Linked DNA regions of Methanococcus vannielii SB. The main gene of each other region encodes a partner of the protein of the gene in region 5 in a complex. Links are inferred from orthologs where the notes say so. Each region holds a gene or a part of one and is shown on either strand. Other genes may lie near its edges.

Region 1 (6,007 bases), 190 kb from region 5 along the record:
TGTCCTTTTGGAGTAATGTTCGTGTTTACTTCAGCAACTTCAGCATTGAATAACTGTTTAATTGCTTCTTTAATATCTTCTTTTGTAGCTTTTCTTTCAACGTAAAATACCAATCGATTTTCTTCTTCAATGAGTTTCATTGTTTTTTCACTAACGATTGGTGTTTTTATAACATCAAAGGCATCCATGCCATTCACCTCAGATTAATCTTAAAATCTTTCCTTTAATTTTTCAATGGCATTTTCAGTCCAGAGTGTTAGTCTTCCAGCCATTGTTCCGGGTGCAATGTGTATTGCGCTTAAATCATTAGCCGTAATTACATCAACACCTGCAAGGTTTCTTGATGCAGCAACTGCGTCACATGCATCGCCTACAACAACCAAGACACTTCTTGGTTTTTTGTATTTTCTTCCTCTTAATTTTGCTCTTCCAGCTTTAATTTTAATGCCGTCTTTAGCTCTTTCTAAGTCAGCTTCTAATTTTAAAGCTTTAAATACACTTAAAACTTCTTTTGTTTTTACAAGGCTCTCAAATTCAGCATTTACAACTAAAGGTAATGAAGGAACTCCTTCGATTTTGTGTCCTCTTGCTGCAACAATTTCTGAATTTGCCGAAGCTGCAATAGCACTTGCTAAAGCTTTTAATCTTTCTTTTCTGTTTATTCTTTCGAATAATATTTTTTCAACTTTTGGAGGGTGAGCTCGTCTACCGCCAACAGCTTGAGGTACAAATGCACCTGCACCTTGTGCGGTTCTTCTTACTCTTGCCTTACCGTGTCCCTTTCCGATTGATTTTGCTGAAGTTCTGTAACCAGCTAATGGGTCGGAACCTTTTGGTTGCAATCGTGCAGTTAATGATGAAATTACTGCTCTTTTAATTACATCTGGCCGGTATTCTGTTTCAAATACGCTAGGTAATTCAATTGCCCCTTTTTCAGAACCATCTAAATTGTAAACCTTAACATTCATAAGTTACACCTGCTCGTGTTTTTGAGTAATTAGTTTCCTTGTTTGGACTCTTTGCTGATGTAAGTAACTTCCGGTAATCCGAATTTATCTTCAGCAGGTCTTACAGCTCCTCTTAAAACTACTAATCTTTTTGCAGGGCCTTGAACAGTTCCCTTAACTACAACGTAACCGTTTTTAACAGCACCGTAGTTTAAGAATCCTCCTTTAGGTGTAATTTCAGCACCTTCGCTGCCTAATTTTAAGATTCTCTTATTGTATTCGGTTCTCTGGTGGAAACCCATTTGACCCGCTAATGGAACAGTCCACATAACTCTTTTTGGTCTCCATGGCCCGATTGAACCGGTCTGTCTACCTACACCTTTTCTTTGGTGCTTTCCAAACTGTATTTTTACGCCCCATCTTTTAACTGGGCCTTGGAATCCTTTACCTTTGGTAACTGCCAAAGTGTCGATAAATTCTCCAGTTTCAAATACATCATTGATTGAGAGCGTTTTGCCTAAAATATCTTTAGCGTAAGCTAATTTTTCAGCGACTGAGGAACCGCCAACTCTAATTTCAACAACTTCAGGTTTTTTCTTAGGGATTCCTGTAGTTTTAGGATTAGTGTGTACGATTACTCTTAAATCAACCGTTTTTTCTAAAACAGCATCTAATGATTCTACTGTTTTTATTTCTTCCTTTTTTGTAACGGTTAACTTTCTTCCTAATTCTTTGTCCTGTTGCTTTGCCCAAACTTCAGTTAAAGCTTTTAAGCCTTTTGTCGTTTTTCCGTATGCCCTAATACCTGCAACAGTAATTTCAGGTGTTTCCAATACGGTTACTGGGGAAAATACTTCCTGCCCATTGTTTGGGCTTTTAGGGTTGTTTTCTACTAATAAAGCATGGGTAGTACCTGCTTTGTATACTGGAAATGCCTGAAGTCCTACTTTTTTATCAGCAGGCCATGATCTGATTTTAGGAACTAATTTCTTAGCTCTTTTCCTTGGGCTAAATGCTAGAGAACCTCTACGAGGTCTATTTTTTTTCATACCCATAGTATAACCTCCTTTGATAGTTAACTAGTACCCCTTGTGTTTTATTTTTGTGTAGAACTAGTCGTTTTTAGAGTAGTTGTTAATCTTTTAAAAACAAGCAACCTATTAATGGCGTTCCGCCTTTTCAGGTCTTCCATATAGTTGCCTACATACATTAATCATTACAATATATATAGTTAACCCTAATTAAATTCAATCACTATATATCTTAAAAAAGAGATATTTATTGGTATAAAATATAATTTTAACGATAAAATGGTGATTGAATGGAAAACATGAGCTTTATGATAGAATATTTTGAAAAAAAGAACGAAAAAAGGGAAAAAATTTTAAAAATTTCAAGAGATATTGTTAAGGATTCTTCAATAATTATTCGAAAAATTCAGAAACGTGAACAAGTCAGTTTTTTTGAACTTGAAGATAAACTTTTAGGTATTTCAAATTTATGTTTGGATCATCCCGAATTTATCAAATATCTACAAGCTCCAGAACAGGAATACGTTGAAGCCAAGGTTTATTATCACTTAGTTTTTGAAAATCGGTTTTTAAATTACTCTAACTTTAAAAATGTTTCAATAGAGAATTATATATTGGGACTTTGTGATGTTATTGGGGAACTTAGGAGAAAAATACTCGAATCAATTAAAGAAGACGACTTTAAAAATGCAGAGTGTTATTTTTTCCACATGGAAAATATTTATGATTTTACAATGAAATTTGACTATTATAATTTAATAGACGGACTAAGAAGAAAACAAGACGTTTCAAGAAGTATACTGGAAAAAACTCACGGGGATTTAATAAGCTTTACAGAAAATTTAAAGCTTAGAACAGAACTATCTAAATTTAAACCTTAATTTATTTTTTAATAATTTTTAAGTATAACATTTAGATATACAAATTAATATTTTTAAAATAAAAAGTAGGGCAGCGGGGATTCGAACCCCGGGCCACTCGGTTATCAGCCGAGCACTCTAACCAGGCTGAGCCACTGCCCTATACTGCAACTTATTCGAGGAAACCTTAGAATGATTTTATCTGAATTTCCAATGCCTTTCAAAGCAAAATGAAATAAGGTGTTTTAATATTTAAACTTTTTGGTAAAATGTTTAAATGCAATACAAACTAATTGATTATATATGCCCCTTAAATACATATTTTAATTATAAACCGCTAAGGGGGAATATAATGGCATTATTCGGTTTAAAAGAAAATCACGCAGCAATTTTAGCATACCTTTTAGGATTCCTATCTGGAATTATAGTTTTACTACTGGAAACAGAGTAAATTTGTTAAATTTCATGCAATGCAATCCATTATATGCTTTGGTTTAATTTTTGCGTTAAGTCTAGTTTTTGGATATATTCCTTATATTGGGGGAATTTTGGGAATGTTATTAAGTCTAATTTCATTGGCATTATGGATAGTTGGAATAATAAAATCATACCAAGGTGAAAAATATAAATTCCCAATTATTGGCGACATTGCTGAAAAATACCTGTAATAAATGTCCACATATTTTTATATGTTTTTAAATTTTAATCCATATTAGAATTTTTTTTGCTATGTTTTGGAGTATAGGTGCATACCTTGGATTTATATATTAGTGATACAATATTATAATACATATTTTGTTAGTAAAAATATTAAAAAGGGGAAAAGATGACATCGTTAGGTCTTGAAGAAAATCACGAAGCAGTTTTAGCATACCTTTTAGGATTTGTTTCAGGCGGTATCTTGTTAGTTATCGAAAAAGAGAGTTCTTTTGTTAAATTTCATGCAATGCAGTCGATAATAGTTTCAGCAGCAATATTTGTTTTAAGTATTGTTCTTGCATTTATTCCAATTATAGGATGGTTACTCGGTTTACTATTAATGCCTGCAAGCTTAATAATCTGGTTTTTCTGTATGTTTAAGGCTTACAAAGGGGAAATGTATAAATTACCCGTAATTGGCGATATGGCAGAAAAATATATGTAATTATTTTTCATTTTTTTACTTTTTTTAGAGTTTAAATTCTTTTAGGGCTTCAGGAATTTTTTTTATAATTTCGTATATCTTTGTATCGGGTTTTGGATTTACAATTTCGCCCAATTTACGATTTAATTTACACCCCAATATCGATGCTTCCTCTATTTTAAATCCACATGCAATTAATGACGTAGTAATTCCTGTTAGCGTATCTCCAGTTCCCCCGATGCATTCCATTGCTTCAAACTTTGGATTTGCCACATGGTCAATGATTTTTCCGCACTGTACAATATAGTCTTTTTCCCCTTTTACAACCATATTGTCGGGCATTTTTTGAAAATACGCCATTTCAATTAGTTTTGGAACGTCTAAATCATCTATTTTAGATATAAATCCTCTAACGTACGCAGGATGTGATGACTTATCATCTGCTAAAAATGCAAGTTCGCCTACATCTGGAAAAAACATTCGAAATTTATCCCCAATACCTGCAGCCTTTCCAGCATACATCCCTCCTGCATCGCCGATAACGGTTTTGGAAAAATCTACGTTTAAAATTTCTGAAATTTTTGGTTTTATATAATGAATAATTGTTATTTCTTCCGTAATTTCATTTAAATCCCGATAAATTTTTAAACTACCCTCACCTTCCCCCACATCTCCCGCAGTTAAAAAAATTAGCTCTTTTTCCATTCCAAAATATTCCAATGTTTTAAATGCTGCCCCAACGAGGGCTCCACTGCCCATTGTAATTGGAAATTCTTTATTTTTAACAAATATCTTATTTTTTTCAATATGTACTTGGCCTTTAACAAGTTCCATACCTTTTATGGGCATTGCTCCTGCAACCATCATATTATTCACCGCTAAATATTTTTTTAGCCTCTTCAAATGCTTTATTTAATGTATAGGCACATAAAGTGTACCCTAAAGCTTTTGGAGTTTCATTTTCATTAATTTCTAAAATGTTTCTACCAATCAACTGTAAATTAAGATAAGGAACATCAGGACAGCCCCCTCCAGAAATGTTTACTATCTTTCCGGTACCATCTATTGTTATTTTCATATTTCCAGATCTTACCATTGTAAATCCTTGGATTTCTTTTACTTTAACGATATCTAAAGGTTCCATTAACTGCCCATCAAGTGAAATAAATTTTAATGGAACTAATTTATTTTTTTTAAGTTCCCTTTTTATTCCTGTTTCTTCTAAAACTTCGTATTCCACTGCAAGGTCACAACCTTCCCGTATTTCATGCGGAGGAGCAACTACTTTTGCAGAATAGTTTTTTAAAATTTTTTCAGCCTTCATTGCATCCCTTACGCTTTTAAATATTATTAATCCTTTTCCTACTTTAAATTCTTTTTTAGGTTCCAAAACCGACTTTAACTTATTAAAAAATGAGGACATATTTTCACCAAAGTAAAAAAGTGCTGATAAAAAAATAGTATATCAAATGGTATAATAAATAATATAATACTTAGTATTTAGTAATTATGCAAGTATTGACTGTATGAATGAAAGTGCCCACTGGTGGTAGATTACTGCACCAACTGCTAAACCAATTATATACATGATTGCAGTTTGGTTCCCTTCTCCTGCCATTATAAAGTTTCTAAATGGACAACCGCCCTGAATTATTGACAGGAAACCTACTCCAAAACCCCCGATAAGTGCTGCAACGAGGTTTGGCATAAAACCTAATCCACCTGCGGCCCCCCCTGGAATTGCAGTAACTCCTTTTGTAAGTATCCAAGGAAATAGGGGTAAAAGCCCTACAATGTGGAATAAGATTGAACCTATTAATGCTCCACCAATAAATCCAAATAAACCTTTGAGTAGCCACGTGTCTTTCATTAAAGAAAAGTCCCTAAGTCCTCCACAGAAACAAAGAGCGGATCTTTGTCCAAGATATCCCAAAAGGGTACCAAATACTAAAGTGCCAATTGCAGGCAAGTATTGATAAATATCCATATTATCACCCTTTATAAATTATGCTTTTTTCAAATATACTTCAGAACCTACAACAGCTC
Region 2 (6,107 bases), 400 kb from region 5 along the record:
TGCACCAAATACTGACATTGGAATATTATGGCCAGGAATTGAAACTGGTTTATTATTTATAAATTTTCCAACTCTTGGGCCAAGTGCTGCAATTACTCCTAGTGCCAAAAATCCCCCTAAGCCGTGAACTATAAAACTTCCTGCATAGTCGTTAAATGGAAGTATTCCTGATCCCCAAGGGCCCAGGTACACGTAAATGGGGTATATGAATGCCGTTATTATTATTGACATTATTATGTACGATTTAAATTTAATTCTTTCTGCAACACCACCTGAAACGATTGTAGCCGCAGTTGCTGCAAATACCAGTCCAAAAAACCATGTTGCCAAATCTATCCCGTTGTTTGCAAAGTTAGTTGTTACGATTTGACCCCACCAACTTACAAAGTCTCCAGGAATAAGTGATACTGCAAGTACTGACCCGATAAATAACCATGAAATTGCCCCGATAATCCAGTCAGTCATGTTTTTCATCATTACGTTGTTCACGTTCTTTTTTCTAACTTGTCCCCCTTCTAAAAGTGCAAATCCAAGTTGCATTGCAAATACGAGTGTTCCCATTAATACAAGAAACATTACGTCTCCAGAATTTGCAAGAGTACTAAGGCCCGTTATAATGTTTGTAGGTTCGACAAATAACTCAGCAGTTCCCATAAATTCACCTCAAAGTATATTATATTTAATTATATAGCATTTTTACCGCGTTCTCCAGTCCTTATACGTATTGCGTCATCTACAGGCAGTATAAAGATTTTTCCATCCCCTAATTTTCCAGTACTCGCATTTTCAGAAATTATTGTAATAATTTCTTCTACGTCCTTATCATCAACTATTGTCTCGATTTTTACCTTGGGTAAAAGGTCTACAACATACTCTGTTCCACGATAACGTTCGATTATTCCACCTTGAACGCCCCTACCTTTAACATCAGATATTGTAAGGCTTAAAAACCCATTTTCAGATAAAATTCCTTTTACTATGTCAAGTCTTTCGATTCTTATTATTGCTTCAATTTTTTTCACTGAAACACCCCTAATTTGATTATATTATAAAACTAACATGGAAGGCATTGTTAGGTATTGGTATCTTAGAAGGAAACAGAATTCCTTTTCCGATACTAACCCATAGATTGATATTATATATAAATGTAACTAAAATCAAAACATTTAAATAATCTTTTATTTAAATTAATAGATAAATTGGCAATTATTTTAAAAATTGAATTTTTTGTAAGCCGCCTAAAATATTAAATTAAAAAATATTAAAAAAAGTAATTTAATCCTTTAAAATCATTGTTCCAATGCCTTCTTCAGTAAATATTTCTAAAAGAACTGCATGAGGTATTTTTCCATTTACTATATGGACACTTTGAACCCCTTTATTTAAAGCGTTTATGCAAGCCTCGATTTTTGGAATCATACCTCCAGTAATTATCCCTTTTTCTATCATTTTTTCTATTTGTGAAATCGTAAGTTTCCGGTGAAGTGTTTTAGGGTCGTTTATGTCATCCATTATGCCGTCAACGTCTGTAACCATTATCAATTTTTCTGCATTCATTGCTCCTGCAATATCTCCTGCCGCAATATCCGCATTTAAATTAAGGTCTTTATTTTGTTCGTCAACACCTATTGGAGAAATTACTGGAATATATTTTTTTTCAACAAGAATATCAACTAATTTAGTATCTACCCGTTCAACTTCCCCCACCATTCCAAGGTCTACCTCTATTTTTTCATTATCCCTTATTAAATACTGAATCTTTTTTCTTGCCTTTATAAGTTGACCCGATTTTCCAGAGAGTCCAACAGATTTTCCACCGTATTGTTCAAGTTTAGATACAATATCCCCATTTATTTTACCGATAAGAACCATTTTTACTATTTCAAGTGTTTCTTCATCAGTTACCCTTAATCCATGGATAAATTCCGGAACTTTCCCCATTTTTTCCATTGCACGGTTTATTTCTGGGCCTCCGCCGTGAACAATTATCGGATTAATCCCAACATATTTTAAAAGAACCATGTCTTTTGCGATCCAATTTTTTGCCTGTTCATTAACCATTGCGTGGCCGCCATACTTAATTACAAACTTCTGGTCGTGGAATTTGCAAATATAAGGCAACGCTTCAATTAAGATTTCAGCTTTTTTATATTCGTCCATGTTTACTTGCCACCAAAATATTTAAATATTGATTTTTCATATTCTATATGATTTAATATTTATACATTTTTTAATCCATGCGGAGGTGCAGAATATGGAAGAAGAAAGAATATATACAATCCCATTGAGAGATGTAACAAACAAATCACCTACAACAAAGAGAGCGCCAAGGGCTATTAGGGCTATTAGAGCGTTTTTAATGAAACATATGAAATCAGATGTTGTTAAATTAGACAACTCAATAAACGAAAAAGTTTGGGAAAGAAGCTTAAATAAAATCCCTGCAAAAGTCAGAGTTAAAGCTGTCAAAGAAGGAGATGTTGTTAAAGCTACATTGATAGAATAATGCAACTTATTCTTTCCTAAAAAACATTGTGGTACTATGATAATCAAAACATACTTTTCTGGAGTATCTACTATAGGAGTACTTTCACTTGCAACTGAAGACTATGGACTTTTTCCTCTTTCAGTTGAAAAAAACACTTTGGAAAAAATGAAGGAAGTACTCAATATTCCAGTAACCCAGTTAAACATATCTAACAGTTCATTAATCGGTTCTTTATGTGTTGGAAACTCCAACGGACTATTAGTACCTAACATTGTAACGAGTAAGGAAATTGCATTAATTAAAGACTTTTTAAAAGAAAATAGTCTTGATGTTAATTTAGAAAAACTTAAAGCTAAAAACACGGCATTTGGTAATTTAATATTAACAAATAATAAAGGATGCATAATTTCAGAAGAGTTACAGAACTTTAGAAAAGTCATTGAAGATGTACTTGGAGTAGAATCTGGAGTCGGAAACTATGCTAGTCTTCCAACGGTTGGTTCTAACGGAGTTGCTACTGATAAAGGATGCCTCGTTCACCCGTTAACTGATGAATTAGAATTAGAGTGGATAACAGACGTTTTAAAAGTGGACTATGTTGGAAGAGGTACTGCAAACCGGGGCGTAACTTCAGTTGGCTCATGTATTCTTGCAAACACTAAGGGTGCAGTTATCGGTGGCGACACTTCAGGCCCTGAACTCTTAAAAATTGAAGAAGCTCTCGATTTAATCGATTAATAAATTCATCTGGTGATATTATGGCAAAAATCATAAGAATAAAAGGAAAAATTGTTGGAAAAGACGAACCTATGGTATTCTCAAAAGAATACAACGTATTAAAAGAAAGTGATGCTTTAGAAATTATGTACTCAGACATGGGTAGCAAACACTCTGTAAAAAGAGCAAACATTCAAGTTTTGGAAATTTCAGAAATTTCACAAGAGGAAGTTTTAGACCCTATTGTAAGAAAGACTCTTGAAATGTATTAATTACTTTTTTATATTTTTTTATTATTTTTTTAGTTATTCTCTCGTTTGTTTAATATTATTTTATATAATTTAAAGTAGATATCGTATCCCGTATTTTATAATAATATACTGTTAAATATGGTGATTTTATGTCTGAAGAAAGAATACTTTTTACTGCAAAAAAAGGAAAATGGTACGTTTCTAAAAAACTGAAAATTGATGAAAATACCCGTAATGTAGAAATCGCAAGAATATTAGCAGGAATTAATGAAACAATATCTTTGAAAATAAAGGAATTTTTGCCATTTGATATGCAAAAATTAGAAGAAATTGCTGATGAAATATACGTTGCTAAAAAAGGAAAAGTCAAAGAAGAAGAAGTTTCCGAAGCCCTCGTAAAATTGAAATCGCCAGCAACTACTAAAAAAATGAACGCAATAACCGAGTCAAAAGAAGGAAAAGAAATTTTAAAAAGGATTTTAACCGAAATCGTGCTTGAAAGACTCGGCTTTAAGTTACATGTTGAAGCTAAAATGATTGAAAAATTCATTGAAAAATCACAATAGCTTAAAAATTCCAAAAATACTTTTTTAAATTGGTTTAAAATCTTAAAAAAAGAAGAATTAAAAAAAGAATTATTTAAATTCCTTAATAATTTTTCCGATTAATTTAATGCTTGTATCTTTATTTGGCCCAATTGGGGAACCTGCAACAATTTGTGTTACACCCATTTTTTCAAGAGCTTTTACTTTTTCAACTACTTCTTCTGGTGTACCGTATAATGCAAATGCTTCTAACATTGTGTTGTCTACATTTCCAAATGCTGCACCGAAGTTTCCGGATTTTAATGCTTCACTTATTGCTTTAACTTTTGAAGCGTCGATTCCGTGTCTTTCTAAGATCATAGGAGGTGAACCGGCAGCGATGAATGCCACTACTGGGATAGCTGCTTGTTTAGCTTTGTCTGCGTTTTTGTCTACGGACATGCATGCATATGCTGCAACGTCAATTTCAGACATGCTTCTTCCTTTTGATTCTGCTCCTTTTTTAATTAAAGGAACTGCTGCTTCGAAGTCTTTTGGGTTTGAAGCGTTAATTAACACACCGTCAGCGATTTCTCCAGCGGTTTCTAACATTTTAGGTCCTTGTGCACCCATGTAGATTGGAACTTTTGTTGTAGGTTTAACTGCAAGTTGTGCACCTTCGGATAACCTTTTTCCCGCCATTAAAGCGTTCATGTCTTCAATTGATTTTATGATTGTTCCAACTGGCTTTGTCCATTCAATACCTAATGCATCAAATGTTGCCTTGTCGCCAGGGCCGATACCTAATACGGATCTACCGCCAGAAAGTTCATCTAATGTAGCCATTGCTGATGCCGTAACTGCTGGGCTTCTTACGTATGGGTTTGTAACACCAGGCCCTAACTTAATTTTGTTAGTTACCGCAGCAAGTGCACCTAAAGTCATGTAAACATTTCTGTTGTTGTAGTGGTCTGTAATCCAACAGTATTCAAAGCCGTTGTCTTCAGCCATTTTAACGTAGTATGCGAGCTTTGTTATTGGCTCGTTTGGGACGAATTCAATACCAAATTTCATTCTGCCACCTTCCTATTTCTAGAGTTTTAATATAACAAGTATAATTACTAATCAGCAATATAATGTACTTTCTATTTATCAAGAATAGAAAGTTATATATAGTAAATAAAGTTTTGAAATGCTCTTCGACCTATTAAACAAATTATGGTAGGTATTAATTAAATTACTATACATGCCCAAATTTATATATAAAAAGGTATGAATTAATGAAACATTAATAAATTCGGTGATCTAATGGACTTAATTTCCTTTAAAGAAAAGGATATTTCAAAAAAAGAGTGCCTAGAATTATTTTTAGATACTGAAAACTTTTTTGATATTTTAAAAGTTGCAGATGATATTAGAAAGGAATCTGTTGGGGATACGGTTACTTATGTGGTTAATACAAATATAGAGACTACAAATGTCTGTATAATGGGTTGTAAATTCTGTGCTTTTGGAAAATCAAAAAATAGCTTGGAAGCATTTAAATTAAATTCAGAAGAAATTGCAAAAAAAGCCCTTTTAGCAAAAAAAGCAGGATTTACGGAAGTTACAATTCATGGCGGAATTCATCCTGATGTAGATACTCATTTTCAAGTTGAAACACTAAAAAAAGTAAATGAAGTAACGAACCCGTTTGGTGGAATTTACGTCCATGCATATTCACCACAGGAAATATTAAATGGTGCCGAAGTTGCTGGATTAAATGTAAAAGAAGCGTTAGAAATGCTTTATGACGCAGGTTTAAGAACCATTCCTGGAACCGCTGCTGAAATTCTTAATGACAGCGTTAGAAATGAGATATGTCCTTTAAAAATGCCCGTAAATAAATGGATTGAAATAATTAAGGAAGCCCATAAAATAGGATTTAAAACGACATCAACTATAATGTACGGGCATATTGAACAATACAGTCACGTTGTTGAGCATTTTTCCATTTTAAAGGAAATTCAAAAAGAAACTTCTGTATTTACAGAATTTATTCCGCTTTCATACTTATATGAAAATACGCCACTTTATAATTTGGGCAGGGTTAAAGACGGTGCAAACGGGCTTTACGAATTAAAACTT
Region 3 (5,896 bases), 880 kb from region 5 along the record:
AAAAACATATAAATCTGTCAGAAATCGATTTAATAGGAGTTTGTTATTCAATGGGGGATGGAATTAATAAAATTACAGATATTTCAAGGGTTAAAAATAGGGGAGTACGTAATCTTGAAGGAATCGGGAAAAAAATTGGTGGCGGAACCAAAGTTTATGATGAAATAAAAGAATCTAAAATTCCTGCAGTGGTAATTCCTGGACTTCATAAAGGAATAGATTGCATGGATAAACGATTTAACGCACTTTTTTCACATACTGCATCTCCTGAAAAGATTTCAATATGTTATAATGCATATAAAACGTTTAATCTTGAAAATTTTATACTTTCAGACATTTCTTCAAACACCGTAACTCTTTTGATACGAAACGGGAAAATATTCGGTGGATTTGATGCATGTATTGGGGCAGTTGGAATTTTACACGGTCCAATAGACTTAGAATTAATCAAAAAAATTGATTTAAGGGAAATTACTGCAAACGAAGCATTTTCAAAAGCAGGGGCCGTAAAAATCACTGATTCATATAAAGGCGTTGAAGACACAAAATCAGAAATTATTGAAAAGTATGAAAAAGATGAAAAGTGTAAACTTGCAGTTGATTCTCTTGTTTTAAGCGTTTCAATGGAAATAAATTCTTTAATGTTTTTAAATCCTGAAAATAATGTAGTTATTGCCGGTTCTGTTGGAGTATGTAAAAATCCAGATATTTCTAAAATGATAAAAGAAAATACTAATGGCAATTTCTTTGTTTTAGATGGCGAAAGTGGAGCAATAGGTAGTGCAATGATTGCAAATGATATACTTTATGGAAAAAAGGATATTTTGGGGATTTCTGTAGATTTCAATATTGAATAATACAAAAACAAATCAAAATTAAATCAAAATTAAATCAAAAAATTTAAGTCATATTATTTCCATATTAGGTTACGAGTATGTAATTAAAAAATATTATAATAACTAAAGCTAAAAAAATGATTAGTATGGAAGTAGTTAATATATTAAGTAGGGTAGAAAAATTTATAGCAATAGTCATAATTGTTGTTTCGTTTATACTGTTTATTTTATCCATTTATACTCTAACCTTAGATGTATTATACTCAGAATTAACTGGGGAATATATTTACGTTTTTTTCAGTCAATTTTTACAAAATGTCCTTCTTTTTATAATTGGACTTGAACTTGCGCTTACGTTGACAAAACACAGCTTCAGTAATATTATCGAACTCTTATTATTTGCACTTGTTAGAAAAATATTAATTTCAACAGAGCCGTCTAGGGATATAGCACTTATAATTTTTAGCATAATCGCATTAATCGCTGTCAAACAGTTTATAACGCGAGAAAAAATGAGTGAAGATCTTTAAGAATTATATTTACTACCCTTAATGTTTTTATGGGCCATAATTTTTAATAATAATGCTATGTTAATTTTCAAAACCCAAAACTGTTATAAAACCAAAACTGTTATATATGGCTTTACGATATAGACTATCTGCCAACTCTTTTAATACCATGATGATATGAGTGGGCGCCATCCGGATAAAAAAATTCTTTTAAGTAATGAAGGAGGTCATAATATGGCTATATATGTTAAATTTGATATACCACAAGAGCTTGAAGAGAAAACTGCTGAAGTAGTGGCTAACGCTGAAAAAATTAAAAAAGGCGCAAACGAAGTTACAAAAGCAGTTGAAAAAGGAATTGCAAAATTAGTTGTAGTTGCAAAAGATGTACAACCTGAAGAAATCGTTGCACACATTCCTGTAATCTGTGAAGAAAAAGGAATTGCATACTCATACTGTTCAACAAAAGAAGCTTTAGGAAAAGCAGCAGGTTTAGAAGTACCTACATCAGCTATTGCAGTTGTTGCTGAAGGCAGCGCTGAACAATTAAAAGACTTAGTTGAAAAATTAAACGGTTTAAAAGCATAATTTAGCAGCTAATTATTTAGTTAAAATCAGGTGATTTAAATGGCTGATGATATGGTATACCAGGAAGCAGTAGCTGCTGAAGTTATCCAAGTTTCAGGAAGAACAGGAGTTACTGGAGAAATTTTCCAGGTAAGATGTAAAATCTTAGGTGGAAAAGACACAGGAAGAATTTTAACAAGAAACGTTAAAGGTCCTGTTAAAGTAGGAGATCTCATAATGTTGAGAGAAACCGAAAGAGAAGCAAAACAACTCGGTAAGAGAAGAAAATAATCTTTCCCGCTAGGTGATTAAAAATGGAATGGAAAACATGCAGTTTTTGTGAAGGCAAAATTGAACCTGGATGCGGAAAAAAATACGTTAAAAAAGACGGTTCAGTAATGCAATTCTGCTCATCAAAGTGTGAAAAGAACTTCAAACTTGGAAGAGTTGGAAGAAAATTAAAATGGACAAACATGTTCAAAAGAATGAACAAGGGCCAATAATCCCTTATTATCTTTTTTAGAATTACCTTTATAAAACATTCGTACTCTTTTAATAGTTTATCTTAAGCTTAATTTAATTTAATAGCTTTTAAAACTAGTAGCTACTCTAGTATCAGATGCCCAATTTAATCCCTGTAATGTCTTAAATTGGTATATGCATTAATTTATTAATTCATTTATTTGATTATTTATATATTTAAGGCTTTTTTGGTGATTTACGGATTTTCTGACCGCAAATATCCAAAAATATATAAATTAAATCGATAAACACTATATTGGAATTTTTTGCAGTCGCCATATAAAAACAAAACATGGAGTGGAGTATTAATGACATATATTCAAGAAATTTTGGAAACCGTAAAACGGAAAAATCCTGGAGAGTTGGAGTTCCACCAAGCAGTACAGGAAGTACTTGAATCGCTAGAGCCCGTAATTGAAAAACACCCCGAATATAAAAAGGCAAAAATATTGGAAAGAATAGTTGAGCCTGAAAGGGCAATTACATTTAGGGTTGCATGGATGGATGATAAAGGGGAAGTTCAGGTAAACCGAGGTTACAGGGTTCAATTTAACAGTGCAATTGGCCCTTATAAAGGAGGTTTAAGATTCCACCCTTCCGTTAACTTCGGAGTTTTGAAGTTCTTGGCATTTGAACAGATATTTAAAAATTCACTTACTACTCTACCGATTGGCGGTGGAAAAGGCGGTTCTGACTTTGACCCTAAGGGAAAGTCAGATGCTGAAATTATGAGGTTTTGCCAATCATTCATGACTGAATTGTCTAAATATATCGGGCCAGATACGGATGTACCTGCAGGAGATATTGGAGTGGGTGCAAGAGAAATTGGCTATTTATTTGGCCAGTACAAAAGACTTAAAAATGAATATACTGGAGTTTTAACTGGAAAAGGACTTAAATGGGGCGGCTCATTAATAAGGCCAGAAGCTACTGGTTACGGGTGCGTTTATTTTGCACAAGAAATGCTTGCAACAAGGTATGAAACATTTGAAGGAAAAATTTGTGTAGTTTCAGGTTCAGGAAACGTTGCACAGTATACCGTTGAAAAATTAAATGAACTAGGTGCTAAAGTAGTTACTTTATCTGATTCAAACGGTTATATCTACGACCCTGAAGGGATAGGGCCTGAAAAATTAGAATTTGTCAAAGAATTGAAAAACGTTAGAAGAGGAAGAATATCAGAATATGCTGAAAAATACGGTGTAGGGTACTTTGAAGGTCAGAAACCTTGGAATGTAAAATGTGATTGTGCATTCCCATCCGCTACCCAAAATGAACTAGGTTCTGAAGACGCACAAGCATTAGTCAATAATGGTTGCATGCTTGTATCTGAAGGGGCAAACATGCCTACCGTTCCAGAGGGCGTTGACATATTCTTAAACGCAAAAATACTATATGGGCCAGGAAAAGCTGCAAATGCGGGGGGAGTTGCAACTTCCGCATTGGAAATGTCGCAAAATTCAATGAGGCTTTCATGGACAAGAGAAGAAGTTGACGAAAAATTAAAGCAAATAATGAAATCAATACACAAATCAGCTTATGAAGCATCTAAAGAATACGGGCACCCTGGAAACTATGTTTTAGGTGCAAATATTGCAGGATTTAAAAAAGTAGCAGATGCAATGATTGAACAAGGGCTAATTTAATAAAATTATACTTAATTAATTTTTAATAAACTTTAATACTTTTTAATAATTTTTAGTTTTAAAATATATTTTTAATAGCCGTTACTTTAGTAATTTAAACTATCCTTTCCAAATGTACAAATAGTAAAAACTCCAACTTCCAGCGTAAGTTTCCAAAAATTCAATATTTAATATTAAATCATATCCGGGCTTTTCAGAAATTAATTCTGAAGATTTAATTGAATTTACTGAATTATTTGATGATATTGTTAATTTTTCGTCATTTAATAGTTTTTCTCGATATATTTCAAAACCTTCTTCACCAATTACCGTTAGGGATACATCCATATATCTAGAATCAGTGTAGTTTATGGCTTTAAGGATTTTTGAGGTTCCATTTAATTCGATAATATCTCCTTTTTTATAGAACTTATGAAGAGCATCCCACATAAAATTTAATTGAACACCATTTACTACTTTTTTTATCGTCTAAAATTCTCCACGATGAAAGGGTTATATTTTCAGATAGATGACTATCCAAACTTGTGTAATCTACCGTGTAAGACGTTGAATTATCAAAATAATTTTTTGAACTACCTAAAGTTAGCGGATTATTTTTTACAATATAAAAGCTTTTAAAATAGCGGTTATCTGGCGTATCAAGTTCGCTTCTAAGTAAATACCATCCGGGAGTAATATTCTTAGAATCAGGTTCAATTACATCGATATATTCTAAAATATATCCTAATGTAGTAATAATTAAAAAAACTACCAAAATTAGATTTAATTTCAAGATACTCGCCCCCTTTTTTTTATATTTTATTTGAAAGGGAACAGTATTTATAAATTATAGAAAAAATTTAAAAAAAATTAATTATTCTATATTTATTACATATGTTTTTTTAGATATTGATGAGTCAATTCCTTCAAAAGGGCGATAATAGTCAAATTTAATTGTAACAATACCCTTTTCAAGAGTTTCAAAAGTCCACGTATGGATTCCACCACTTCCTACTATTTCTTTATTATCGTTTTGAACGTATGTATCCGTTAATATATTTATATTACTCCAATCTTCTACCTCATAACTCCAAGAATATCCTGTTGAAGGATTTTCTTCAAGAGTTATCGTTATATTTTCCCCTAATTTAACTTTTTTTTCAACTACTTCGCTATCTATTACTGACTCTTGATAAATGGGTTCATAAGGTCTAGGGTAGTATGGATAATCGTATTTTGGTAAATTAATCGTATTTACAGTTTTCCAAGTTTTTTGGTCAATTACATGTATTTCATAATTTGAAAACGTGTAAAGGTAATCATTTATGTATATCGCCCTTAAAACACCGTAATCCTTATGTACTTCATCTTTTAGCATTTTAATTCCATTTTCAGTAACTTCTAAGACAAATGCATGGTTTCCAGCGGGCAGTACAAGTACCTCTTTTTCAGAATCCCAAAGGAATGCATGATGATTATATAATGCTTCTGACCAGTACTCGTTTAAAGAATACTTTGAAATTTCTTTTGGACTACTAACATCTTTAACGTCAAATAATGAAACTTTTAGTCTATTTTGTTCGTCTTTTCCAATACCTATTATTTTATTATTTCCAATTGGGTGTAAGTACGTTGAATATCCTGGAATTTTTAGTTCCCCTAGGACTTTCGGATTTTTAGGGTCTTTTAAATCAATAACAAAGAATGGGTCTATTTCACGGAATGTTACAAGATATGCAGTATCCCCCATGAATCTTGCACTGTATATTCGTTCCCCTTCTTCAAGACCAGTTAATTTTCCAGTAATTTTCATGTCTTTGTCTAATACATATATGTT
Region 4 (6,162 bases), 200 kb from region 5 along the record:
GATTCAATATTGAAAGGAAAATTTACCCTAGTGGAACTTTATGCACAACTTGAAACAATTTCAAAAATGGGTCCTATGAAGCAGATAATGGGAATGATTCCGGGGTTTGGCGGAAATATGCCAAAAGAAGCTGCACAACTTACGGAACAGAAATTGAAACGATATAAAATTATGATGGACTCGATGACGATGGAAGAAAAAGAAAATCCTGAGTTAATCAAGACATCTAGGCTTCAAAGAATTGCAAAGGGCGCAGGTGTAAAACAAGATGAGATAAAAGACCTCTTAAAGTATTACGCAACAACTAAAAACGCATTTGGTAATTTAAAAAGAGGAAAAATGCCGAAAATGGGCGGTAAAATGGGCCAAATAATGAGGCAATTAATGTATAAGGAGTAAAAATATATTAAAGGTTTAATCCAGTAATTTGGATACCTGCTCCTTTTAATTTGTATTTTATATTTAATTGGATTAATAATGGCGTAATCTGCTCAATAAATTTTGAAATTTCTAATTTTCCAGCATCTATCCCCCTTATACCAGGAATTTCGTTTGCAAGGGAAATAACTGTTTTTTTAGCCTCAACATCATTTCCAGCAATTAATACATCACAGTTTACCTCACAGTCTAAATCTTCAAGACATTTTGAACAAATGTTTTGGAATCCACTTACTACTTTTGATTCTGGAAGTATTTCTTGAATTAATTCCGCAACTGAGCCTTGAGGGCAGGTAATAACTCTTGTTGGTTTATCTCCAATCGCAGTTGCAAGCGGGACACCTATAGAAACAACTATTTTTCCCTTTAATTCTTCTTTTAATTCTTTTAATGTAGATATGGTGTATTCAAATGGGAGTGATACAATAACGACATCAGCTAACTTTGAAGCCTCGCTGTTTGTCAGTCCCTTAATAGTTGTAGATATTTTTTTTTCTGAAAGTATTTTTAAAGCATTTTCCGAAGCTTCAACTGCTTTTTCAGCCTTTCTTGACCCTATTAATATTTCATGGTTTTTTGAAAACCTAAGTGCAAGACCAAAGCCTTGGTCGCCAGTTCCACCAAGTATCGCAATTTTCATAAATTCACCTTTTTTATATTAATAATCGATTAATTCATTAGAGATATTCATTTATATAATAATTTATAAATTATTGATTCTTAAAAAATGTTCTTTTATGATTTCCCTTCCCTTTACTGCATCACGTATACTTTTAGATTCAAATGATAGTACCTTATCGTATTTTATTTCTTGGAGTTTTAAGATAACGCTTGAAAAGTCGATATTTCCTGCCCCAATCAATGCATGTTCATCTTCTATTCCTAAATTATCATGGATATGGGCATGTACAATTCCTCTTCCCATTTTATTTAACTCGCCTACAAATTCAGCCGGATTTCCAGCAGTATTTGCATGGCCTATATCGAATGTAATTCCAAGGTACTTTGAATCAATGTCTTTTATAATGTCACTCAATGATTCAATAGTAACCCCTAAAACACCGTGATAATTAGGCATATTTTCTAAACCTATCATTATTTCGTAGTTTTCTGCCATTTCAACGATTTCATTTAGTGATGAAAAATTGTTATCTAAAATATCTTTTTTGTAATCCGACCAAAGTGGGGGTAGATACCCAGGGTGAATCGTGACAACATTAGCATCGAGCTCAAATGCACCTTCAATAGATTCGATAACGCTGTTTACAGTTAAATTTCTTACTTCCCTATTCATTGAAGCAGGATTTAAATCTGAAAAAGACGAATGAATGACTAAATCTACGTCATACTGTTCTTTTAAAGCCCTTAAATATTTGATATTTTTTGGGTTTAACTGATGACTTCCTTCAGAAACGATTTCCCAACATTCAAAAGAGTTTTCTGCAACTTTCTCCATTGATGATTGAAGAGTTTCTGGTAAAAATACTAGAGATGATATTCCAAACTTCATGAGAATCTCCCCGCTTTAGCTATTAATATAATAAAAACATTTAATGTATTTAATAATATTTTTATTCTGGTGGTAGTTTGAATTTAAATGTCCCGATTTCAAAAGAAGACGTTAAAAAGTTAAAAGTAGGGGATATCGTTTATTTAACCGGTAACCTCTGTACTGGAAGAGATGAAGCTCACTTGATAACTATTGAAGAAAAAAAAGCACCAATAAACCTTGAAAATGGCGTAATTTACCATGCCGGCCCGATAATGAAGCAAGAAAATGGTATTTGGAAATGCGTTGCAATTGGGCCTACAACCTCTGCAAGAATGAACAATATCGAAGAAGACTTTATAAAAATTACAAATATTTCTGCAATAGTTGGAAAAGGAGGAATGAATAAAGAGTTATTGAGAACTTTTAAGGAGTTAGGGGTAGTTTATCTTGCAGCTCCAGGTGGCTGTGCAGCACTTTTGGCAAATTGTATAAAAGAAGTAAAAAATGTTTACCATCTAGACTTAGGAATGCCTGAAGCATTTTGGGAACTAAAAGTTGAAAATTTTGGTCCACTAATTGTTGCAATGGATTCACACGAAAATAGCCTTTATTTTGAAGTCGAAAAAAAGGTTCAGGAAAATTTAGATTCATTAAAGCGGAAGCTCTAACCTTTTAGTTTTTTAAACTTATTTTTTAAATATTAATTTAGATTTATAACTTTAAATAATTTATAAATCTAAATTAATAAATAAATTTTTATAAAAATAAAAAAAGAGATTTCAAATTCCAATTATTTAATTGGAACGAACATTGAACCTCTTGTAGCACCCATACCTGGGGAACCGTGCTGTACAATTCCTCTAGTTGGTGCCATTTCACCTAAGAATCTTCCAAGGGTTTCTTCAACTAATTTTATTTCTTTAAACTGCTTACCTGTGTAAATACTGATTGTTAGGCCTATCATTTCAGGAGTTATTACAAAGTCCCTACAATGTGTCCTTATAACTCTAGGCTCTTTGCCTCTGTTTACCAATCTTCTTGCTTTTTTAATTTTCATAACCAATTTTCTTTGGTTAGGGGTAATTCCTCTTGACATCGTTCTTCTCTGTCTTGCAGGAACGATTTCAATGAATTTTTTAATGGGCATTTCTTGGAGTTCGGGTAAAGTAAAGCCTTTGTATTTAAATTCTACTCTTCTTCTTGGGGCTGTACTTTGTTGTCCTTTTTTAGACTTTCCTTTTCCGCCTTTGCCACTAAATTTTTGTCTGGCCATGTTTTCACCTTATTAAATTTTAGGAAGGGGCTTAAATTAATTATTTCCTACCGGTTCTTCTTGAGGCAATATGCCCTACTTTTCTACCTGGGGAAGTATTTCTTGAAACGCTTGATGGTTTTCCTAGGTGCTGGTGTCTACCTCCACCGTAAGGGTGATCTACTGCGTTCATTGCAACACCCCTTACCTTTGGCCATGCAACAGCTTTAGCACTTAATGAATGGTGTTTTTTACCTGCTTTAACGAATGGTTTTTCTTTTCTTCCACCGCCTGCAACAACACCAATTGTTGCTCTACATGCAGGATTTAGTACTTTTGCGTAGCCTGAAGGCAATTTAACGATAGTTTTTCCGATATCATGCGCTACAACGTGTGCGTAGCACCCACCAGCTCTTACTAACTTACCGCCGTCTCCAGGGATTGTTTCAATATTGTATACTGGGATACCTTCTGGAATTTCTCCAAGTGGTAAAACGTTTCCAGGTTTTATTTCAGCGCTTATACCGCATTCAATCTGCTCGCCAACTGAAATTCCTTCTGGAATTAATACTAATCTTTCTTCTCCATTAGCAAATCTTACTTTTGCTACTGGTGCAGATCGTCCAGGATCATGAAGTACATCAATAACGGTTCCAAGAACTTTTCCGACTTTTTCCATTTCGTCGTAACTTCTGTACTTAACTTCACCTTTCCTTTTGTGGGACGGGGATCTGTATTTTGGAGTACCTCTCCCTCTATTCTGGGAAATTAGTCTTTTACCCATTATATCACCATATTACTCAATAGTGTTTTCTTAAATTAATTAATAGATTCCTAAGCTTGCAGCTACTTCTCCAGCGTTGTATTCGTCTTTTAATTTTATGTATGCTTTTTTCTGTCCTTTTGGAGTAATGTTCGTGTTTACTTCAGCAACTTCAGCATTGAATAACTGTTTAATTGCTTCTTTAATATCTTCTTTTGTAGCTTTTCTTTCAACGTAAAATACCAATCGATTTTCTTCTTCAATGAGTTTCATTGTTTTTTCACTAACGATTGGTGTTTTTATAACATCAAAGGCATCCATGCCATTCACCTCAGATTAATCTTAAAATCTTTCCTTTAATTTTTCAATGGCATTTTCAGTCCAGAGTGTTAGTCTTCCAGCCATTGTTCCGGGTGCAATGTGTATTGCGCTTAAATCATTAGCCGTAATTACATCAACACCTGCAAGGTTTCTTGATGCAGCAACTGCGTCACATGCATCGCCTACAACAACCAAGACACTTCTTGGTTTTTTGTATTTTCTTCCTCTTAATTTTGCTCTTCCAGCTTTAATTTTAATGCCGTCTTTAGCTCTTTCTAAGTCAGCTTCTAATTTTAAAGCTTTAAATACACTTAAAACTTCTTTTGTTTTTACAAGGCTCTCAAATTCAGCATTTACAACTAAAGGTAATGAAGGAACTCCTTCGATTTTGTGTCCTCTTGCTGCAACAATTTCTGAATTTGCCGAAGCTGCAATAGCACTTGCTAAAGCTTTTAATCTTTCTTTTCTGTTTATTCTTTCGAATAATATTTTTTCAACTTTTGGAGGGTGAGCTCGTCTACCGCCAACAGCTTGAGGTACAAATGCACCTGCACCTTGTGCGGTTCTTCTTACTCTTGCCTTACCGTGTCCCTTTCCGATTGATTTTGCTGAAGTTCTGTAACCAGCTAATGGGTCGGAACCTTTTGGTTGCAATCGTGCAGTTAATGATGAAATTACTGCTCTTTTAATTACATCTGGCCGGTATTCTGTTTCAAATACGCTAGGTAATTCAATTGCCCCTTTTTCAGAACCATCTAAATTGTAAACCTTAACATTCATAAGTTACACCTGCTCGTGTTTTTGAGTAATTAGTTTCCTTGTTTGGACTCTTTGCTGATGTAAGTAACTTCCGGTAATCCGAATTTATCTTCAGCAGGTCTTACAGCTCCTCTTAAAACTACTAATCTTTTTGCAGGGCCTTGAACAGTTCCCTTAACTACAACGTAACCGTTTTTAACAGCACCGTAGTTTAAGAATCCTCCTTTAGGTGTAATTTCAGCACCTTCGCTGCCTAATTTTAAGATTCTCTTATTGTATTCGGTTCTCTGGTGGAAACCCATTTGACCCGCTAATGGAACAGTCCACATAACTCTTTTTGGTCTCCATGGCCCGATTGAACCGGTCTGTCTACCTACACCTTTTCTTTGGTGCTTTCCAAACTGTATTTTTACGCCCCATCTTTTAACTGGGCCTTGGAATCCTTTACCTTTGGTAACTGCCAAAGTGTCGATAAATTCTCCAGTTTCAAATACATCATTGATTGAGAGCGTTTTGCCTAAAATATCTTTAGCGTAAGCTAATTTTTCAGCGACTGAGGAACCGCCAACTCTAATTTCAACAACTTCAGGTTTTTTCTTAGGGATTCCTGTAGTTTTAGGATTAGTGTGTACGATTACTCTTAAATCAACCGTTTTTTCTAAAACAGCATCTAATGATTCTACTGTTTTTATTTCTTCCTTTTTTGTAACGGTTAACTTTCTTCCTAATTCTTTGTCCTGTTGCTTTGCCCAAACTTCAGTTAAAGCTTTTAAGCCTTTTGTCGTTTTTCCGTATGCCCTAATACCTGCAACAGTAATTTCAGGTGTTTCCAATACGGTTACTGGGGAAAATACTTCCTGCCCATTGTTTGGGCTTTTAGGGTTGTTTTCTACTAATAAAGCATGGGTAGTACCTGCTTTGTATACTGGAAATGCCTGAAGTCCTACTTTTTTATCAGCAGGCCATGATCTGATTTTAGGAACTAATTTCTTAGCTCTTTTCCTTGGGCTAAATGCTAGAGAACCTCTACGAGGTCTATTTTTTTTCATACCCATAGTATAACCTCCTTTGATAGTTAACTAGTACCCCTTGTGTTTTATTTTTGTGTAGAACTAGTCGTTTTTAGAGTAGTTGTTA
Region 5 (6,087 bases):
GCATTCCTATATATTTTTCAAAATCTTGCGTTAAAAATGGATATAGTTTCCTTAATGGGTCATAATCATCTGCAACAAAAATTAATTTACTTTCTAACCCGTTATTAAGAAGTCCCTTATGTACTGCATCTGCAGTCAGTGTTTCTCTCGCATTTCCGATGTGTATGTGGCCCGATGGAGTAATACCACTTGAAACCACGTATTTTTCCACATTTCTTTTTTTCATGATTTTTTCCGCTGTTGCATCAGCCCAGTGCATTGTGTTTCCTCCAATTATATTAAAACGTGAAAAACCAAAAAATAGTAGTTTAAATCAAAAATAATGGTTTTTTAGGATATAGTAAAAAATATTTTATATAACTTATGTATTGTCATTGGAAAAATCTAAAAAATAACATTTATTAATCCAAATTAATAAATTAATGTATTCAAAATAAAAAAAGCCAAGGAAGGGATTTGAACCCCTCTGAAGCGGATCTGCAGTCCGCTGCCTCGCCGGACTAGACTACCTTGGCACGTCTCTTACTATTAGAGTCAAGAATAAGAATTACGATTCAGATATATAAACTTATTGGTTATTGAGTACGCAATTATATAATGACCTAAAAATGACAAATAAATTGTCATATAATACGTTAATACTATGAACGATAATATGAATATCCTGAATTCCAAACTTAAATCATTATGCAAACAAATATATATTATAACATCTTATGTAATTAAGATTTCATTCAGAATAAAACACGGTACCTGCATATAGTAATTTATATAGCTGTCTCGATTAAATCGAAATCTATATAAATGAAAGGTCATAAGTAATACAATGATAGAAAACACGGTAACCCAGATTCAAACACGGTTAGAATGGCACATTTTTCAATATTGTTGCCAGGTATATGTTATTCCTAATAACCTAATGTGCAGAGATAGTCTAGCTTGGGAAGGCGTACGGCTGGAAACCGTATGAGGCTTTGCCTCGCGGGGGTTCAAATCCCCCTCTCTGCGCCATTTATTTTTTTATTACTAATTAACAGTCATAAACACGAAGATCTCTGGAGGTGCAAGAGTGACTCAGACAGAATTCAGACACAGAATCAGAATATCAAAAACAGACCTTGAAGGTAAAAACCCTCTCGAATACGCACTACAAGAAGTGAAAGGTATCGGTAGGGCTATGGCTAAGGCATTAATCAGAGTTACCGAATTAGACCCTAAACAACAGGCAGGTTACTTAGCAGATGAGGATGTTTTAAAAATTGAATCAGTTTTAGAAGACCCTGCAAAACACGGTATTCCATCATGGATGTTCAACAGGAAAAAAGATGTCTACACGGGACTCGACAAACACCTTATCGAAACCGACCTCGTACTCGCAGTACAAGAAGACATTGGAAACATGAAAAAGATCAGATGCTATAGAGGTATCAGACACGAGTTAAGATTACCATGTAGAGGACAGAGAACCAGAGGTTCTTTCAGAAAAGGAAGTACAATGGGAGTTAAGAGGAAGAAGTAAAAAAAGTAAAAAGGTGAAAAAATGGGAGATCCAAGAAGATTAGGTAAAAAATACGACACACCTAACCATCCATGGATTGGGGAAAGAATCCAGAAGGAAAGAGAAATTAGCCATAAATATGGCTTGGTTAACAAAAAAGAACTCTGGAAGATGGAAACCCAATTAAGAAATTACAGAAGACAAGCAAGAAAATTGATCAGCGACACAACCACGCAAGGTGGAAAAGAAGCTGTTCAGTTATTCAATGTTTTAAAAAGATACGCTATCTTGGTTGAACAAGAGCCTACTCTTGACCATATTCTTTCATTAAACATTGAAAGTATTCTTGAAAGAAGATTACAAACACTGGTATACAGAAAAGGCCTTGCTAAAACAGCTAAACAGGCAAGACAGCTCATTGTTCACGGGCACATTGCAGTAAATGGAAGACGAGTTACTTCCCCTTCATACTTAGTTTCAGTTTCTGAAAATAATGCAATAGGATACGTGCCTAACTCACCAATGGCTTTAGAGAACCACCCTGAAAGAACTACCGCAGTAAGCGAGGAAAATCAATAAGGTGATTAAATGAGTCAAAAATGGGGATTAGTACACATATATGCATCCTACAACAACACAATACTCCACGTTACGGATGTAACAGGAGCAGAAACCATCGCTAAAGTTTCAGGCGGTATGATCGTGAGAAACCAAAGGGACGAATCATCACCATATGCTGCAATGCAAGCTGCATTCAAGATTGCAGAATTGATGAGAGATAAAGGAATTGACCAAGTTCACGTAAAAGTCAGAGCAGCAGGCGGTCAAAAGTCCAAAAATCCTGGACCTGGTGCACAAGCTGCTATCAGGGCATTATCAAGGGCAGGCATTAAAATCGGTAGAATCGAAGACGCTACACCAATTCCTCACGACGGTACTACGCCAAAAAGAAAGAACAGATAATTGGTGATTTTTTTGATAAAAAATATCCAAAAAGAGAAAAAGAAAACTGGGGAAATTGTTAAAGTGGAATTAAAAGCCCCATTATCTTTTTCCAGTGCATTGAGAAGATTAATGATTTCGGAAGTTCCTACATATGCTATTGAAAATGTATACTTCTATGAAAACACGTCTTCGATGTACGATGAAGTTCTCGCACACAGACTTGGTTTGATACCTGTAAAGGGAGTTCCCGTCAGTGGAGATGAAGTTGTCGTATTTACCCTGTCTAAGGAAGGACCATGTACCGTATATTCATCAGATTTAAAATCTGAAGCTGGTGAAATTGCTTTTGAAAATATTCCGATAGTAAAATTAGCTGAAGGCCAAAAACTAGAATTTGAAGCCGAAGCTCTTGTTGGTACTGGTAAATTTCATGCAAAGTGGCAACCTTGTAATGTGGTTTACAAACAGATATCAAATGACGAAGTGGAATTTACGATTGAGTCATTCGGAAACATGGACGCGGAAGATATAATAAGATCTTCGCTTGAAATTTTAAAAAACAAAGCGGAAATTTTTTTATCCGAACTAGAAGGTCACGAATTAAATGCTGACAACTAAATTTTCACTAATTATCTTAAACTATCAAAATGTTAGTTTTGAAACGAGTGAGAAATGTATTATATCATTCGGGTGAAATTATGAGAAAAACAATGGCTACAAACCCAAAAACTACTGAATTGATTCAAACATTAAAACAAGAATCGTTCAAAAATAGTGCACCAATCTGGAAAGATGTTGCTAAAAAATTATCCAAACCAGCTAGAAAGAAAATTGAAGTAAATGTGAGTAAAATCAACAGATATGCTTCAGAAGGTAATGTAATCTTAGTTCCTGGCAAAGTATTAGGGGCAGGTTCATTAAAGACAAAAGTAACTGTTGCAGCATTTTCATTTTCAGAGACTGCAAAGTCTGCAATTGAATCAGTTGGTGGAAAATGCTTATCAATTGAACAAATTATCGCTGAAAACCCAAAAGGGTCCAAAGTAATTATTATGGCCTAATTAAACATTAAGGTGGAAGTATGGTTGTTGTAAACGCTGAAAATGCGGTTGTTGGAAGACTGGCATCATACGTTGCAAAAGTTGCATTAAGTGGAGAAGAAGTTACAATTGTAAACGCTGAAAAAGCGATTATAACTGGAAACAGAGATTTTATCTTCCAAAAGTATACGCAGTTAAGAGAACGAAAAAGTATCTCAAATCCTAATAGAATGGGTCCAAAATTCCCTAGAAGACCTGATGCAATTATCAGAAGAATCATTAGAGGAATGCTCCCATATAAAAAGGATAGAGGAGTAAACGCATTTAAAAGTATAAAAGTTGAAGTTGGAGTTCCAGAAGGAATTTCTATCGACATTAGCTTAGGTAGTGCGCCAAATACTATCAAATACGTAACAGTTGGAGAATTAAGCCAATACTTAGGTGCTAAATTCTAATTGAGGTGAAAGTGTGAAGGTAGTCCACACCGTAGGTAAAAGGAGAACCGCAATTGCAAGAGCTACTGCAACAGAAGGAAGCGGTAAAATAAGAATTAATAAAAAACCATTAGAATTAATGGAACCTAAATACATCAAAATGAAGTTAATGGAACCTGTAATATTAGCGGGTGAAATATTAGGCAGTATTGATGTAGATGTAGATGTTAAAGGCGGTGGAACTGTAAGCCAAATGGATGCTGCAAGAACCGCTTTAGGTAAAGCAATTATTGAATTTACCGGAAAAATGGAATTAAAAGAAATGTTCTTAAGCTACGACAGAACTTTGCTTGTAAGTGATGCAAGAAGAACTGAGCCTCACAAACCAAGTAAATCATCAAAAGGTCCAAGAGCTAGAAGACAAAAGTCATACAGATAATTATTTTTCTTCCCTTTACGTTTTTTAGGTGGTAATAGTGATATTTCCAATCAGATGTTTTTCTTGCGGGAATGTAATTTCTGAAGTTTATGATGAATACAAAACCCGACTTTCAAATGTAGAAAGTCCAGAAGAAATTTTAAACGACTTAGGCGTTACAAAATACTGCTGTAGAAGGATGTTTGCATCCCACAGGCTTGAAAATGGAAAAGAATTATTCGATGATATTGTCGAATACAGATAAAATAGGTAATTACATTTTAATAATTACCCTGTATTTAGGGGCTGTGGGGTAGCCTGGCCATCCTGTGCGTCTGGGGGGCGTGCAACCCGAGTTCGAATCTCGGCAGCCCCATATTTTATTAAAATATAGATTACTCCGTTAGGGTGATTTCATGAAATTAACCAAATTCGAAACTGCAAGATTAGTAGGTGCAAGGTCCCTTCAAATTTCAGATGGGGCCCCCCTAACTGTGGAATCAGATAAATCTTCGTCGTTAAATCTCGCTGAAGAAGAAGTAAAGCAGGGAAAAATTCCTTTGTGCGTTAAAAAACCATTAAAGTAATATTTTAACCATTTTTTATTAGGGGGATTTTAGTGGAAAACAGCACCTCCATAAAACGGGTAACTGCAAAAAAAGTGTTTAAAAACTCAAAAATTCAGGTTCGTATTGCTACATTAACTAATAATGGTATTGGATACGACGTAATTGATGTTGAAAATCCGGATTTTGCAATATCCGATGTTGAAAATATACTTGCTCCAGAGCTAGTTGGTTATCCGGCATATGACCAAGACATTATCGATTCAATAATCTGCGATACGTCCGTAGACAATACTAAAGTCACGATGGGGACCTCCATAAGTATCGCAAGAGCCGCTGCAAACAGCGTAGATATTCCATTATTTAAACATATCGGGGGAGTTTTATCATCTAATCTACCTGTAGTTGGATGTTCACTCGTTTCTGATGGTTCTAACCAACTTTTAGCAATTCCAATGGCAGAATCCATTGGAGAAATGATTCATATATATAATACGATACTTTCAGAACTTTCAAAAGAGTACTCTTTTAAAAACAACTACGGGGAATATATTTCAAAAAACGTATTTAACGATATTGAAAAATTCAAAGAAATAATATCTAATGTTTCAGATGAAGAGGACGTTGAAATTTTAGCAGGTGCTAAAATTTTAGAATATGGGGCAAATATTGAAGAAATCGATTATTTGGAAAGTCATGAAATAATAGACTTCGATGGAATACTATGTACTGAAAATATCGATGAAGAAGCAGATTTTTCAAAATTTAACCCGTACCAGATGGGCACACTTACTGAAATGAGTTACTACGTGAATTATATTTCTGAAAAAGGGCTTAACACCGTAATTGAGGGGGACAATACCTCTTTTCCCCATATTGCAATAGGATTCAAAATTCCTTTTTTACGGGCAAGTATTAATTCAAAAGTATTAAATGAACTTTGGAATATTGAACGAATATTAAACAATCCAAACATTACACGATTTTAACAACTTTTTTACGCCATATTTTATCCATAATTTTTAATACATTTATCTATAAATTATATTATCAGAAAAGGGGGGATAAAATGAGTGTTATAATTGACTACAATAAGTGTAAAGGTCCAGAATGTGCGGAGTGCGTAAATACGTGTCCAACCGAGGTATTTGAAATTAAAGAGAATAAAGTAATAGTTATGAGGGAA

Evidence for each region.
Region 1: MEVAN_RS03255 (region 5) and MEVAN_RS04370 share a complex: the UniProt entries of both Methanocaldococcus jannaschii proteins name them as parts of the 50S ribosomal subunit. The link is inferred for Methanococcus vannielii SB from one-to-one orthologs.
Region 2: MEVAN_RS03255 (region 5) and rpl18a share a complex: the UniProt entries of both Methanocaldococcus jannaschii proteins name them as parts of the 50S ribosomal subunit. The link is inferred for Methanococcus vannielii SB from one-to-one orthologs.
Region 3: MEVAN_RS03255 (region 5) and MEVAN_RS07985 share a complex: the UniProt entries of both Methanocaldococcus jannaschii proteins name them as parts of the 50S ribosomal subunit. The link is inferred for Methanococcus vannielii SB from one-to-one orthologs.
Region 4: MEVAN_RS03255 (region 5) and rpl4p share a complex: the UniProt entries of both Methanocaldococcus jannaschii proteins name them as parts of the 50S ribosomal subunit. The link is inferred for Methanococcus vannielii SB from one-to-one orthologs.

Annotation. Positions count from the first base shown.
Region 1 is NC_009634.1:879,068-885,074, reverse strand. What follows is about bases 1-2,840. They hold MEVAN_RS04370 (50S ribosomal protein L3), read right to left. Parts: upstream 2,003-2,840; coding sequence 998-2,002; downstream 1-997. Other genes in these bases: MEVAN_RS04365 (translin family protein), read left to right, coding at 2,269-2,840; rpl4p (50S ribosomal protein L4), read right to left, coding at 210-968; MEVAN_RS04380 (50S ribosomal protein L23), read right to left, coding at 1-188. Outside these bases: more of MEVAN_RS04365, read left to right, coding at 2,841-2,859; MEVAN_RS04350 (DUF4870 domain-containing protein), read left to right, coding at 3,665-3,982; MEVAN_RS04345 (NAD(P)H-hydrate dehydratase), read right to left, coding at 4,007-4,828; MEVAN_RS04340 (DUF3343 domain-containing protein), read right to left, coding at 4,830-5,384; MEVAN_RS04335 (YeeE/YedE thiosulfate transporter family protein), read right to left, coding at 5,469-5,948; MEVAN_RS04330 (cytochrome c), read right to left, coding at 5,967-6,007. UniProt on the Methanocaldococcus jannaschii protein: One of the primary rRNA binding proteins, it binds directly near the 3'-end of the 23S rRNA, where it nucleates assembly of the 50S subunit.
Region 2 is NC_009634.1:1,088,444-1,094,550, reverse strand. The notes cover bases 1,922-4,861. They hold rpl18a (50S ribosomal protein L18Ae), read left to right. Parts: upstream 1,922-3,246; coding sequence 3,247-3,477; downstream 3,478-4,861. Other genes in these bases: mer (5,10-methylenetetrahydromethanopterin reductase), read right to left, coding at 4,092-4,861; MEVAN_RS05485 (DUF2666 domain-containing protein), read left to right, coding at 3,606-4,022; MEVAN_RS05495 (translation initiation factor IF-6), read left to right, coding at 2,543-3,226; MEVAN_RS05500 (50S ribosomal protein L31e), read left to right, coding at 2,255-2,506; argB (acetylglutamate kinase), read right to left, coding at 1,922-2,160. Outside these bases: MEVAN_RS05515 (ammonium transporter), read right to left, coding at 1-654; MEVAN_RS05510 (P-II family nitrogen regulator), read right to left, coding at 684-1,022; more of argB, read right to left, coding at 1,276-1,921; more of mer, read right to left, coding at 4,862-5,054; 5-amino-6-(D-ribitylamino)uracil--L-tyrosine 4-hydroxyphenyl transferase CofH, read left to right, coding at 5,289-6,107.
Region 3 is NC_009634.1:1,564,811-1,570,706, forward strand. What follows is about bases 1,092-3,820. They hold MEVAN_RS07985 (50S ribosomal protein L24e), read left to right. Parts: upstream 1,092-2,226; coding sequence 2,227-2,415; downstream 2,416-3,820. Other genes in these bases: MEVAN_RS07970 (hypothetical protein), read left to right, coding at 1,092-1,366; rpl7ae (50S ribosomal protein L7Ae), read left to right, coding at 1,580-1,933; MEVAN_RS07980 (30S ribosomal protein S28e), read left to right, coding at 1,973-2,203; gdhA (NADP-specific glutamate dehydrogenase), read left to right, coding at 2,743-3,820. In the rest of the region: MEVAN_RS07965 (methanogenesis marker 12 protein), read left to right, coding at 1-857; more of MEVAN_RS07970, read left to right, coding at 983-1,091; more of gdhA, read left to right, coding at 3,821-4,080; MEVAN_RS07995 (hypothetical protein), read right to left, coding at 4,180-4,509; MEVAN_RS08000 (hypothetical protein), read right to left, coding at 4,490-4,852; MEVAN_RS08005 (beta-propeller domain-containing protein), read right to left, coding at 4,934-5,896. UniProt on the Methanocaldococcus jannaschii protein: Binds to the 23S rRNA.
Region 4 is NC_009634.1:882,991-889,152, reverse strand. Bases 3,168-6,162 are described here. They hold rpl4p (50S ribosomal protein L4), read right to left. Parts: upstream 5,047-6,162; coding sequence 4,288-5,046; downstream 3,168-4,287. Other genes in these bases: MEVAN_RS04370 (50S ribosomal protein L3), read right to left, coding at 5,076-6,080; MEVAN_RS04380 (50S ribosomal protein L23), read right to left, coding at 4,006-4,266; MEVAN_RS04385 (50S ribosomal protein L2), read right to left, coding at 3,244-3,966; MEVAN_RS04390 (30S ribosomal protein S19), read right to left, coding at 3,168-3,203. Also shown: MEVAN_RS04410 (signal recognition particle protein Srp54), read left to right, coding at 1-399; npdG (NADPH-dependent F420 reductase), read right to left, coding at 407-1,078; MEVAN_RS04400 (sugar phosphate isomerase/epimerase family protein), read right to left, coding at 1,142-1,948; MEVAN_RS04395 (FumA C-terminus/TtdB family hydratase beta subunit), read left to right, coding at 2,026-2,598; more of MEVAN_RS04390, read right to left, coding at 2,721-3,167. UniProt on the Methanocaldococcus jannaschii protein: One of the primary rRNA binding proteins, this protein initially binds near the 5'-end of the 23S rRNA. It is important during the early stages of 50S assembly.
Region 5 is NC_009634.1:685,440-691,526, forward strand. The notes cover bases 2,312-5,231. They hold MEVAN_RS03255 (50S ribosomal protein L13), read left to right. Parts: upstream 2,312-3,524; coding sequence 3,525-3,938; downstream 3,939-5,231. Other genes in these bases: MEVAN_RS03240 (30S ribosomal protein S11), read left to right, coding at 2,312-2,461; MEVAN_RS03245 (DNA-directed RNA polymerase subunit D), read left to right, coding at 2,474-3,061; MEVAN_RS03250 (50S ribosomal protein L18e), read left to right, coding at 3,142-3,504; MEVAN_RS03260 (30S ribosomal protein S9), read left to right, coding at 3,952-4,356; MEVAN_RS03265 (DNA-directed RNA polymerase subunit N), read left to right, coding at 4,394-4,600. In the rest of the region: lysS (lysine--tRNA ligase), read right to left, coding at 1-259; MEVAN_RS03230 (30S ribosomal protein S13), read left to right, coding at 1,070-1,519; MEVAN_RS03235 (30S ribosomal protein S4), read left to right, coding at 1,541-2,077; more of MEVAN_RS03240, read left to right, coding at 2,087-2,311; more of MEVAN_RS03280, read left to right, coding at 5,232-5,890; MEVAN_RS03285 (4Fe-4S dicluster domain-containing protein), read left to right, coding at 5,971-6,087. UniProt on the Methanocaldococcus jannaschii protein: This protein is one of the early assembly proteins of the 50S ribosomal subunit, although it is not seen to bind rRNA by itself. It is important during the early stages of 50S assembly.